DNA from 3 places in the Serratia sp. YWN4 genome. Region 1 is predicted to be linked to each of the others. Evidence: predicted binding sites of a transcription regulator. Region 1 holds the regulator's gene; each other region holds the start of a gene.

Region 1 (4,172 bases):
GGTGCCGTTAAGCGCCAACAATTGCAGGGTATACACCGCGGTGACGGTAAACCCCATCACCGCCAGCCCATAGTTTTTGCGTAATATCAGGTAGGCAGCCAGCGTGATCGCCAGCATGATGCTCAGCGTCAGGTGCTCCGGCAGTTGCAGTTGTAAGAGCCCGGCGGCGATCGCTAACCCGGCCAGCGTGCCGAGGGCACGATGTTGGATCCTGACGCGCGTGGCGTTATAGCCGTTCTGGCTGACCAGCATAATGGTTAGCAGGATCCAATAGGGCTTCGGCAGGTTGAAAATCATACCCAGGCTGCTGCCCACCGCCAGTATGATGCCCAGCCGGGCGGCATTGCGCAGGGCGTTGGACTTCAACGACAGATAGCTCACCACCGCGGGCCAGAACGGTAATCGCGCCTGGTTGGCCATCAGATCGCGCTGATACAGTGGACGCTGGCTGCGTAACAGGCGGGCGATGCGGCTGAAGTGGTAAAAACAGAACTGTCCCACCGGGTTTTCGGCATGCTGCGTGGCCACCTTTTCCAGCGCCGCCAGCTCATTCTTCATACTGAAACGCGCTGAACGCCGGTGATAGAGAATATCGTTGGCCACGATGCGCAAACGCCCGGCAATTACCTGAGCGTTGCGGCGGATAATCGCTTCGGCCTGGCTCTGTTCCACCAGTTTTTGCACTTCTTCTGGCTGATGCAGGCTGACGGTAATGTGTTCTTGCAGATCGAGTGCCACCTGAAAAGTGCGTTGCAGGCGTTTTTGCTCCTGATTATTGGCATGGGGCAGAAAGTTCAACTGCTGATATAACAGGCTGATCAGATCCATCACTTTTTGCTGGCGTTGCAGCAGCGGCGGCAGTGCAGTTTCTGGATCGATGTGCTGGGTCAGCAGCGAATATTTGGCTTCGAAATAGTCTGCCAACTGGATATAGAGCTGGCTCAGGGATTCGCGCATCGGTTGCTCTTTCCACAGTTTGAACCAGAACCAGGTGAACAGCCCGTACCAGGCGGTGCCGACCAGATACAGCAGCGGCGCATGCCAGATCGGCACGTGTCCGGCCATGCTGAGAGAAAAGATGGCGGCGACCAGCGCGGCGGGCAGCAGACGTGCGTGCAGCGGGCTGATTTCACCGCTGACGCCCAGCAACAGCGCCATTGCCAGCATCAGTAAGGGTAACGGGATATGCCACAGCAGCGCCTGTTGCAGCAGCAAACTGCTGAGAGCAAACAGGGAGCCGCCAACGGCCAGACGTTTGAAAAAGCGTTTGTGCGGCGTATCCAACCCGGCGATGTTGCAGCAGGCAGGTACCAGAGAGAACAGCAGGCCGAGTTGCAGGTTGCCCATCAGCAGGAAGAAAACCACCGGCAGGCACAGCACCAGCGTTTGCCGCAGTGCATAGTTGACTTCCGGGTGGTAGATCAGGCGCCGCCACATGATGAATGGGGGGAGTTAAAAAAAACGGCGTATCGCTACGCCGTTTCTTCAATAATTAACGCGTGCCGTAAACGACAATAGTTTTGCCGTGGGCAGAAATCAGGTTTTGATCTTCAAGCATTTTCAGAATACGACCGACGGTTTCACGTGAGCAACCGACGATTTGACCAATTTCCTGGCGGGTAATCTTGATTTGCATGCCATCCGGGTGAGTCATGGCGTCGGGTTGTTTCGCCAGGTTCAGCAGGGTTTGTGCAATGCGGCCGGTAACGTCAAGGAAGGCGAGGTTACCCACTTTCTCTGAGGTGATTTGCAGGCGGTTTGCCATCTGCGCAGACAGGCGCATCAGGATATCCGGATTAACCTGAATCAACTGGCGGAATTTCTTATAGGAAATTTCAGCCACTTCACAGGCTGTTTTCGCTCTAACCCAGGCACTGCGCTCCTGGCCTTCTTCAAATAATCCAAGCTCGCCGATGAAATCCCCCTGGTTAAGGTAGGACAGAATCATCTCTTTGCCTTCTTCATCCTTGATCAGCACCGCCACGGAGCCTTTCACGATGTAGTAGAGCGTTTCGGCCTTTTCACCTTGGTGAATCAGCGTACTCTTTGATGGATATTTGTGGATATGGCAATGAGACAGGAACCATTCAAGAGTCGGGTCTGTTTGCGGTTTGCCGAGAACCATTCGCTGTTATCCTCTGTTGTTATCGCTGCCTTGTATCACAGGGGTCAGAGTTCCCTGTAAAACGTGCTTATAGCCCGGTGTTTTATAGAGTGGCTATCAACAGGTTTTGAGGCATGTTATAGAAATACGCTTGTGCCTTAGCATATTAACTTGCGCCAAGTGCTGCAAGCTACATTCTGTTAACATACCAATATAGGGTCCTTTCCTCGGACATTTCCCTGAAATCGGTGACCTGGAAAGAGTTCTTGCGGCTCTGTTTGTAGCACAGAGTGAAGCGGGTGTCTTGTGTTGTCTCGCTTCAGCATGATTAGCATCAGGTTCCGTTGCCAGTTTCTATGCGAAAGCGTACCCTGATTTTGAGAAATTAACGGGAGTGTACAAAATGCAGGCAAGAGTTAAGTGGGTAGAAGGACTGACATTCTTGGGTGAGTCTGCGTCCGGCCATCAGGTATTAATGGACGGTAACGCGGGCGATAAAGCGCCAAGCCCGATGGAAATGGTCTTGATGTCGGTTGGCGGCTGTAGCGCCATTGATGTCGTCGCCATCCTGCAAAAAGGCCGTAACGATGTTCGTGACTGTGAGGTAAAACTGACCTCGGAGCGCCGTGAAGAAGCACCGCGTCTGTTTACCCATATCAACCTGCATTTTATCGTCACCGGCAAAGGGCTGACCGACAAGATTGTTGAGCGTGCGGTTAACCTCTCTGCCGAGAAGTATTGCTCGGTCTCGCTGATGCTGAGCAAGGCCGCCAGCGTGACCCACAGCTTTGAAATCTGCGACGTTGCCTGAAGCTACCAGAGGTAACTGTGGCAGTGGTTGCTCAATAAATGCAAAAATCGCCGCGCCGTGATGGTTAGCGGCGATTTTTGTGAGTACAGCACGCAGTACTGCGCCTGCGGCAGGCTGTCGATCGGCAACGTCACCAGTTTTTGCTGCAAATGGAAAGGCGTGTTCATCGCCCGCGCGACAATGGTCAGATAGTCTGCCTCCAACACCATATTCAATCCGCATACCGCCGAATCCGAACGAATGGGCCTATTGGTCAATTGCTGATAAAAGCTGCCGAGTACCGATTGCAGCTGTTGATAATAACCCATGTCGGTTTCTGGCAGCAGCCATTTGGCTCCGTACAGTTCATCCAGTGATGTCGCCTGTGCCAGAGGATGCCCGCGGCGCGCAATAATGCAAAACGGGGCTGTGAACAGTGGGGTGCAGATTAAATGTTGCAGCGGCATGTCTGGGGTCACCGTGCCGATGGCAAAATCCAGTTGGCCTGTGTGCAAGGCTGGCAACAGAGTGGAGAGCTGTGCTTCACGGATCAGCAGATTGGCCTGCGGGGCGGAAGCCTTGAAGAGATCGACCAGTTCTGGGAGTACCGTCACGGCCAGTAGCGAGGAGCAGCCTATCGCCACGCTGCCCTGCGAATGCTGGTGCAACTGTTGGATCTCCTCGGTGGCGCGCTGTAATTCCTCAATCACTAATTGCATTCGTACAGCAAAAGTGTGGCCGGTTTCGGTCAACGTCATCCCCTTGCTGCTGCGCACGATCAACTGGGTTTTCAGCGTCTGTTCCAGTTCTTGGATAGAGCGGCTGACCGCCGGTTGAGACTGTGCCAAGGCGCGCGCAGCGCCACGAATACTGCCGCAGCGTATCACTTGCTGAAAGGCTTTTAGCTGCTGCAACTTTGGTAATTGGCGCATTTGTGCCTCTCCTTAATCGCTTAAAACGATAATTTCACCTTGCCCGCAGAAGGAATATCGGCGATGAGAAATCATTCATTAATGATTTTTTGTCGTTTGTGAGGGAGTGGCTGGTGCAGGATGACAGAGGGTTAAGCGCGGTGATTGGCCGCGCCCAAAAGAGTTATTCGATTTTTTTGCCTTCGAGCAGCCGTTGCACCAACGGTGCCATGATCAGCTCCATCGCCAGCCCCATTTTGCCGCCCGGCACCACCAGCGTATTGATGTGCGAGATAAAAGAGCCTTGCAGCATGGCCAGCAGATAAGGGTAATCAATCTGATCCAGACCGCGGAAGTGGATCACCAC
Region 2 (4,172 bases), 1.5 Mb from region 1:
AAGCGCTGTTCAACCGTATCGATCTCGACAAAGTGAATGAAATGGTTAACGCCTCGAAGGAAGACATGGCCGCCGCAAAAGTGGTGACCGGTCCGCTGGCGGATGATCCGATCCAGGAAACCATCACTTTTGATGACTTCGCTAAGGTAGACATGCGGATAGCGCTGATCAAAAGCGCCGAGTTTGTGGAAGGTTCCGACAAGCTGCTGAAGTTGCAGTTAGATCTGGGCGGCGAATCCCGCCAGATTTTCTCCGGCATCCGCTCTGCTTATCCAGAACCGAAGCTGCTGGAAGGCCGCCTGACCATTATGGTGGCCAATCTGGCCCCACGCAAAATGCGTTTCGGCATCTCCGAAGGCATGGTGATGGCCGCTGGCCCTGGCGGGAAAGAGATCTTCCTGCTGAGCCCGGATAGCGGTGCGCAGCCGGGTATGCAAGTGAAGTAAAGCATCCGTGCAAGTCCCCTCACCCTAGCCCTCTCCCCCAGGGAGAGGGGACTGTTCAGCGCACATCTCAGCAATTTTATCTCACCTAACTTCCTTTGCCCTCCCTTCGGGAACTATTCCGTGAATTACTCAGTCGCCATCTCACCTAACGTCCTTTGCCCCCTCTCCCTCGGGGAGAGGGTCGGGGTGAGGGGCTGCTCTGCAAATGCTGTAAAATAATCTGCGCGACCCCCTCCCAGTTTTGAAAAATTTCATTGTTCCAAAAGCGAATCACCGTAAATCCCTGCTGCTCAAGAAAACGGGTCCGCTGCCGATCGTAAACAACCTGCTCCGCATGCTGGCCACCATCCAATTCAATAATCAACTTAGCTTGCCAGCAAAGAAAATCAGCAAAATAGGGCCCGACAGGGAATTGCCGGCGAAATTTAAACCCTGTGAAACGGCGATCGCGCAGTTGCAGCCACAACGCTTTTTCTGCCTCTGTCATGCAGGATCTTAAACGACGGGCCGTGCTCAAAGCGGTTACTTTCTTCATCAACACCTCCGCAACGAAGCCTATCGCCACAATTTCGGCTTAGCCATCCGTTCAAACGCACATTGCGTTCCTGATTCCAAAAAGTCGTCAGCCCTTTATTACTCGTTGGGAGGTTTATGACGGGCTACAGCCGTAGCCTCTTTTTTTAAACAATTTTTCAGATCCCCCCTTTCCAGTGCCGCAAAATCAGTTAATGTATCAACCTGGGTTAAATAACTGTATGCATTAACAGGGTAGGTTATGAAGGGATTCCCTCCGCTGATCAACACGTTGCTGGTAAGCTCGTTGGTATTGACTATCGGTCGCGGCGTGACGCTACCTTTTATCACCATCTATCTTACCGAGCACTTCCACCTGCTACCGAAAAGCGTAGGGATTATTCTCGGCATCAGCCTGGCAATCGGTATCATCAGCAGTTTTTATGGCGGCTATCTGGTCGATCGTTTTAATAAAAATTTCCTGATCCTGCTTGCCATCCTTTTATTTTCCCTGAGCTTCTTTGCTATTCCCTGGATCCCGCGCCCGGGGGGAGTCATCGCCGTCTTGGCCATCCTGCATACGGCCTATGCGGTACTTGGCATCGCCATCAAAGCCTGCTTTGCCCATTGGCTGCCAGTGGCTAAACGCATCAAAGCCTTCTCGATGAATTACACGCTGGTTAACGTCGGTTGGGCGGTCGGTTCATCACTGGGTGTTATGGTTGCCGGTTACAGTCCGCTGCTGCCGTTCTACCTCTCCGGAGTGCTGGCGTTACTGACGGTGACGGTGCTGAGTTTCCGCTTGCGCTATCAGCCTTCTTCTCCGATGGCGGAAACTTATGCTGCCCCGCTTGCCGTGCCCAACTTTCGCCAGACGGTGGGTATTCTGCGCCACGATCGGCGGCTGATCTATTTCACCATCGGCAGCGCGCTGGGTGCGGTAGTGTTCGGCCAGTTCACCGGCTATTTGTCGCAATATCTGATCACCGTATCCAACGCCGAATTTGCCTATAAAGTCATCGGCGTGGTGATGATCGTCAACGCCAGTATTGTGATCGCACTGCAATATCTGTTCAGCCGAGGTATGCGTCAGGACAACATGCTGCGCTGGTTGGCGCTGGGTACCCTGTTCTTCGTTCTGGGGCTGATCGGCTTTATGCTGGCAGGGCAATCAATAGGGTTATGGGCTGCGGCGATGGCCGTTTTCACCCTTGGGGAGATCATCGTGATCCCGGTCGAATATATGTTTATCGACTTCATCGCCCCAGCACACCTGAAAGGCAGCTATTACGGGGTGCAAAGCCTCAGCAATCTGGGCGGCGCGATCAATCCGGTCATGTGCGGCTTTCTGCTGAGCTACGCGCCGCCGCCGGTGATGTTCCTGGTGTTGATTGCTGCGGCACTGTTCAGCCTGCTGTTCTTTTTTCTGGGCCACCGCTTGGCAGAACGCCAGCGGCCACTTTCCACCCTCAGCAACGTGGAATAAGTGCAATGCCTACACTTAAACAGATCGGGATCCTGCCGAAGTGGCATACTATCCGCAAAGGTCATTCATGATGCGTTTTGTGGCGTAGCTCACAGTTTAATTGTATGATGAATACGTCAAGCTAAACGGGAAGGGGTTATGGGCAACGTATTCATGCTGTGCTGGAAATATGTTCGGGCAATCGTGCTGATTTATCTCAGTCTGTTTGCTGGCAACGCCATTGCGTCGCTGTTGCCTATCGCCATTCCCGGCAGCATCATCGGTATGCTGATCCTGTTTGCCCTGCTCTCCTCACAAATCCTGCCCGCCAAATGGGTCAAACCGGGTTGCCAACTGCTTATCCGCTACATGGTGCTGCTGTTTGTGCCGATCGGCATCGGCGTGATGCAGTATTATGACCAGATTATCGACGATCTCGGCCCGCTGGTGGTGTCCTGCCTGCTCAGCACCCTGCTGGTGTTTGTGGTGGTCGGCTATACCTCGCACTATTTCCACCGCGAACGCACTCTTCTCAGCAAGAACCAGAACGCGGGGGAAGATAAATGAGCCATGATATCTGGTGGTCTCTACCGCTGACGCTGATAGTGTTCTTCGGCGCACGCAAGTTGTCACAATGGCTTAAAATGCCGCTGCTTAACCCGCTACTGGTTTCCATGGCGGTGATCATCCCCCTGCTGTTGCTGACCAAGACGCCTTACGAGCACTATTTCCAGGGCAGTAAAATCCTTAACGATCTTCTGCAACCCGCGGTTGTCGCGCTCGCCTTTCCGCTTTATGAACAGCTCCACCAGATCCGCGCCCGCTGGAAATCCATCATTATCGTGTGCTTTATCGGCAGTATGACCGCAATGATCAGCGGTGGTGCTATCGCCCTGTTGATGGGGGCAAAGCCGGATATCGCAGCATCCATCATGCCTAAATCAGTGACGACGCCGATCGCCATGGCAGTGGCTGAGTCGCTTGGCGGCATCCCCGCCATTAGTGCGGTCTGCGTGATTCTGGTGGGTATTTTGGGGGCGGTTTTCGGCCATTCACTGCTCAATTTGCTGAAAATCACCACCAAATCCTCACGCGGTTTGGCGATGGGTACTGCATCACACGCGCTGGGAACCGCGCGCAGCGCAGAAATCGATTATCAGGAAGGCGCATTCAGCTCATTAGCGCTGGTGATTTGCGGGATTATTACTTCACTGGCTGCCCCATTCTTGTTCCCAATACTGCTGCATTTGTTCGGGTAATCATGCAAAACTTGCGAGACATCTCTTAAACTCGGTTTTAATTACATTTATTTCATTAAAAAAAAGACATCAATCACACTCGATTGTGAGAAGGTTACCTAGAATGTGTCAATGACTGGGGTAAGCGCCCGCAGCCAACAGAACTGCAACCTCACGTAATAAGCGCATATCCCGTTAACCTGTAGAGAGACTTTCTATGCACCCGCGTTTTCACACTGTTTACAGCGAACTGCCTGCGGCATTGCAATCTGCCCTGCTGCCTTATTTCGATGCGCCCGATTTCCCAGCCATGTTTCAAGCCGATCAGGTGGCAGCAATCAAGCAGCACTGCGGGCTGGATGATGATGCGCTGGCATTTGCCCTGCTGCCATTAGCGGCAACCTATTCGTTAACCCCTATTTCACACTTCCACGTCGGGGCGGTGGCTCGCGGCGTCAGTGGCAACCTGTATTTTGGTGCCAATATGGAATTCAGCGGTGCGCCGCTGCA
Region 3 (4,172 bases), 1.6 Mb from region 1:
AAAAGTCATTGTTATGCTCTTGTTTACAGTCATGGGGAGTGCCCATGCCACAGACGATCTGGATACTACTCGTACTGCTTTTGGCCAAGCCATGGCAGCGCGGGATGTAGAAAGTATTGCGCAGTTTTTTGATGAAAAAGGCATTCTGGTCAAGCAAGACGGTTCCCTTGCTAAAGGACGAGCCGAGATCAAAGAAGGATTCCGCGAAATACTGGCGGACAAAAATAGGCGTGTCCGGAGCGTTCCTGATTCATCAACCACCGTGCAGAATGGCGATATTATTTTACGCAGCGGCCGCTGGCAGTTAGTCGATATTAATGGAAAGGTGCACGAAGAGTGGTTTGCCAGCGAGGTATTTCGTAAAAATGCGCAGGGTAAATGGGTTTATTTAATCGATAACCCTTATAACAAACTGCCTGATTAATTAGCCCAAAAAACACTCGCCCAAAAGGTGAATCATGGTGTCAAACGGAGATGCTGCCTCACGGCAAACGTTTTTCACGGTGCTGAAATGAAAAACGCCACGGACTGGTAAGAAATCCGTGGCGTTAAATTTGGCTCCTCTGACTGGACTCGAACCAGTGACATACGGATTAACAGTCCGCCGTTCTACCGACTGAACTACAGAGGAATCGTGTGAACGGGGCGCATCATAACGGCGAGCTATGGGTTTGTCAAAGCACTAAAGTGAGAAAAAAGTGTGTTTGCTGGCAGATTGAGCATCCTGGCTTGTTTTTCAGCACTTTTCTTGATCAAACATAGAAAAAATAGCCTACGAATCTTTTAAGGTAATGATATTTATCAATTCGATGTTATTATTCTTTATGTTCCGCATGGATTATTTTTAAGATTATTCTATGCTATTCTGGAAGGTGTTCTGTGATGATAAGGCTATTGTGACCTTTGCGGGCCTTGTCAGGGTTGTGCCTATTACTCTATGCTACGCAAAGTCATTTTTATGGCGGTAAACCACACCGTTCCTTTGTTTCCCGGAGTTTCCCAGTAATGAAAAAAACAATCGCGGTAGCCGCAGTGTGTGTGTTGTTGGCAGGGTGCCAGAATATGAATCAACGCCCAAAAGCCAACACTGCTGCCCCGGTGGCAACGCCGCGCCCGGCCGCTGTGACTCAACCGGTGGTACAGCCTGTAATTTCTGAAAGCACAGAGACATTGGTCGGTTCATGCATGAAAGAGCTGAATGCGTTGCAGCAGGTTAATCAAGCGATGTATCAGACACGCAGCATCGAATTGAACCATATTCTGTCGGAAGCCAAACTGTATATGCGGGTTCGTGACAACGTAAGCACTGATATCCATCAAATCATGGATGCCGCTTATAAATTCCGCATTTCAAAAACCTGCAATCAGATCCGAACCGACCTGACCAAAGCACTGGTTCAGCGCGTTGTTGGTTCGTAAAGCCTCTCTTTAGGGGTAGACCGTATTCAAGATTTCTTGGCATACGTGTTCTTGCAGTAGAAACGCTCTCATTTGGGAGCGTTTTTGTTTTTATCCCTGCCGTCGCCAGCGGCGATACTGTTGAAAAAAACAGCGAAATAAAATGTGATCTATATCGCATTTTTATTGCTGGTTGGCTAACATAGCGCTATTGCCTGCCCCTGCTATGGAATACCTTAATGGAAGAAATCAGTCCTTCCCGCTCAACCGCCTGGATGCGCGTGGTTGTTCTCGCCGTTTCAGCATTTATCTTTAATACTACCGAATTTATCCCGGTCGGATTATTGAGTGACATTGCCCAGAGCTTTGAGATGCAAACCGAACAGGTTGGCCTGATTATCACCATTTATGCCTGGATCGTTGCCACCGCATCGCTGATTTGCATGCTGCTGACCAGTAAGATTGAACGGCGCAAGCTGCTGATCGGAGTATTTGTCCTGTTTATTGCCAGCCATGTGCTTACCGCAGTGGCGTGGAACTTCACTACGCTGGTAATTTCCCGCGCCGGTGTGGCGCTGGCGCACTCGGTGTTCTGGTCGATCACCGCGTCGTTGGCGATCCGCGTTGCGCCTGCGGGCAAAAAAGCACAGGCGTTGAGCATGCTGGCAGGAGGCACTGCGTTGGCGATGGTGCTCGGGCTGCCGTTAGGCCGGGTGGTTGGGCAACTGCTCGGTTGGCGCATGACCTTTATCGGTATTGCCATTTGCGCCACTCTGGCGCTGGTGATGTTGTGGCGTCTGCTGCCGGTGCTGAAAAGCGAGCATTCCGGTTCGCTCTCCAGCGTACCGGTGTTGTTTAAACGCCCGGCGTTAGTCAGCCTGTTTATGCTGACCATTATTGTGGTGACGGCACATTTCACCGCTTACAGCTATATTGAACCCTTTATTCAGAACGTGGCGGCGCTGACGGCAAACTTTACCACGATGATGTTGCTGCTGTTCGGGGCGGCCGGTATTCTCGGCAGCCTGCTGTTTAGCCGCTACAGTGAACGTTTTCCCTCGGGTTTCTTTATTGGCGCGATTGGGCTGTTGGCCGTCAGCCTGTTGCTGCTGTTGCCCGCTTCGGGGAGCGAAACGGCTTTGACGCTGCTGTGCGTGGTGTGGGGCATGGCGATTATGGCGATTGGCCTCTCGATGCAGGCCAACGTATTGCGCCTGGCTCCGGATGCCACCGATGTTGCCATGTCGATCTACTCTGGCCTGTATAACTTTGGTATCGGCGCAGGTGCGCTGCTGGGTAACCAGGTCAGCCTGCATTTGGGGATGTCGAATATCGGTTTTGTCGGCGCGCCGTTGGCGCTGATCGCTCTCGGTTGGTGCGTGCTGAGTTTTTACCGCAGCGAGCGCTTACAGCAGCAGCGGGTTTGATAAGAATTGGCCCCACAGGGCCAGTTTCCTGCCTTGAAACTCTTGAACCTTGGGTTGTTCTAGATGACTTGGTTACCGCTTAAGGGATTTTTTGCCTTCAACGCCGTTACCATCATCATTGATCAAAATATAACTGATACTGTCCGGTTGCCAGTTGGCTTCGCCACTGAGCTCCAGCGTCTTGCTGGAAAAAGGGGCCAACATACCAATGTCTGCCGGGTAGGATTTACTCCCCCCCATGAGTTTGGCTGCACTGAAGGTGGCGTAATAAGGTGAGGTGTTTTCGACTTTAAGTTTCAGCACACCAGGCAGCCTGATCAGGCTGAACTGCTGCTGTTCTGTCAGCTTATCGACATTCGGCTTCAGGTTTTGCGGGCGATAAAACATCTTCAACTGTAGGCGTAATGCCACTTTCACCGCAGAAACACCAGGCGGCAAGTTGGCATCGGTGGGCGGGATCTCGTAAATATTCAGCCAGTATAACGACTCACGATCCTGCGGTTGTTTGATTTGGGTGGCCAGCAGGCGCAGGTTTTTTTTCTCCCCCGGTTCCAGCCGGAAAATCCCCGGTAGGGGTAACACCGGCACGTCTCCCGCCGTTTCCGGTGTCCCTTCTGGTGCTCCATCATCAATCCAGGTCTGCACAATCACCGGATAAGGATTGCCGTTCGACAACAGCAGCGAACGTTCGCGATCGGCCGCAGAAAACACCACCCGCGATGATTCAATAATCACGCCTGCCTGTGTCCAACTGCTGAACAACAGTGCGCCTGCAATACATAATCCGGTTAATTTTCGCATCATTGCACCTGAATAATAACCTGCGCCGTCGCGCTTACTTTGCCCGCGGTAACCGTTTTGCCTGGTAGGGCTTTTAGCGTCGCATTAAGCGTTTTAGTATAGGTAGTGACACCGCTGACGACGCTCCCTGCGGTTGCATCCGTCAATACTGGGTACCAACCTGCATTGTTGCCCCCCAGCACCGAGCCACTCAACGTACTGAGCAGATTCAATACCGTACCATTGGTACGTGAAATTTGAATGCCTACGCCAGTGGCGATGTTGGGATTGGTGCCATAACCATCGGATAAAAGATAGCTGACGCCTGAACCGGCGGTACCAAATCCAGCGGATACCGCTGCCGCTGCATTGGCGGGTTGTACCAAAATCCCCATTGCTGTCTGGTTGGCAGCCACTCCGCTGGCCAATGCCACTAGGCCAGCATTGGCAGGGGCCCCCGTCTGGCAGGCAAACTGAATTGTTATCGGCATCTGGCGTGTCACGCCGGATTTCAGTTCCGCTACCGTAATCAGCGGGAAAACAACCGTAGGGGTCACGTTAGTGACC

What was found. Region 1 encodes CRP, which controls carbon source genes, mostly activating them, when cyclic AMP is high. Its sites were predicted from a motif close to ATGTGANNNNNNTCACAT; they were not measured.
Region 2: the regulator CRP is predicted to act here: its motif matches at 2,523-2,540, upstream of ACX9GT_RS08660 (CidA/LrgA family protein).
Region 3: the regulator CRP is predicted to act here: its motif matches at 1,562-1,579, upstream of ACX9GT_RS09290 (sugar transporter).

What each region holds. Positions count from the first base shown of each region.
Region 1 covers NZ_CM147696.1:367,762-371,933, forward strand. Annotated here, with positions in the region: gene ACX9GT_RS01665 (YccS/YhfK family putative transporter) at 1-1,437, opposite strand, end outside; gene crp (cAMP-activated global transcriptional regulator CRP) at 1,493-2,125, opposite strand; gene ACX9GT_RS01675 (OsmC family protein) at 2,508-2,915, shown strand; gene ACX9GT_RS01680 (LysR substrate-binding domain-containing protein) at 2,918-3,826, opposite strand; gene ACX9GT_RS01685 (phosphoribulokinase) at 3,990-4,172, opposite strand, start outside.
Region 2 covers NZ_CM147696.1:1,835,723-1,839,894, reverse strand. Annotated here, with positions in the region: gene metG (methionine--tRNA ligase) at 1-446, shown strand, start outside; gene ACX9GT_RS08670 (endonuclease domain-containing protein) at 592-981, opposite strand; gene ACX9GT_RS08665 (MFS transporter) at 1,222-2,445, shown strand; gene ACX9GT_RS08660 (CidA/LrgA family protein) at 2,584-2,991, shown strand; gene ACX9GT_RS08655 (CidB/LrgB family autolysis modulator) at 2,988-3,683, shown strand; gene cdd (cytidine deaminase) at 3,880-4,172, shown strand, end outside.
Region 3 covers NZ_CM147696.1:1,981,546-1,985,717, forward strand. Annotated here, with positions in the region: gene ACX9GT_RS09275 (YybH family protein) at 1-424, shown strand, start outside; tRNA gene ACX9GT_RS09280 (tRNA-Asn) at 556-631, opposite strand; gene ACX9GT_RS09285 (hypothetical protein) at 1,006-1,419, shown strand; gene ACX9GT_RS09290 (sugar transporter) at 1,638-2,825, shown strand; gene ACX9GT_RS09295 (fimbrial biogenesis chaperone) at 2,898-3,629, opposite strand; gene ACX9GT_RS09300 (fimbrial protein) at 3,626-4,172, opposite strand, start outside.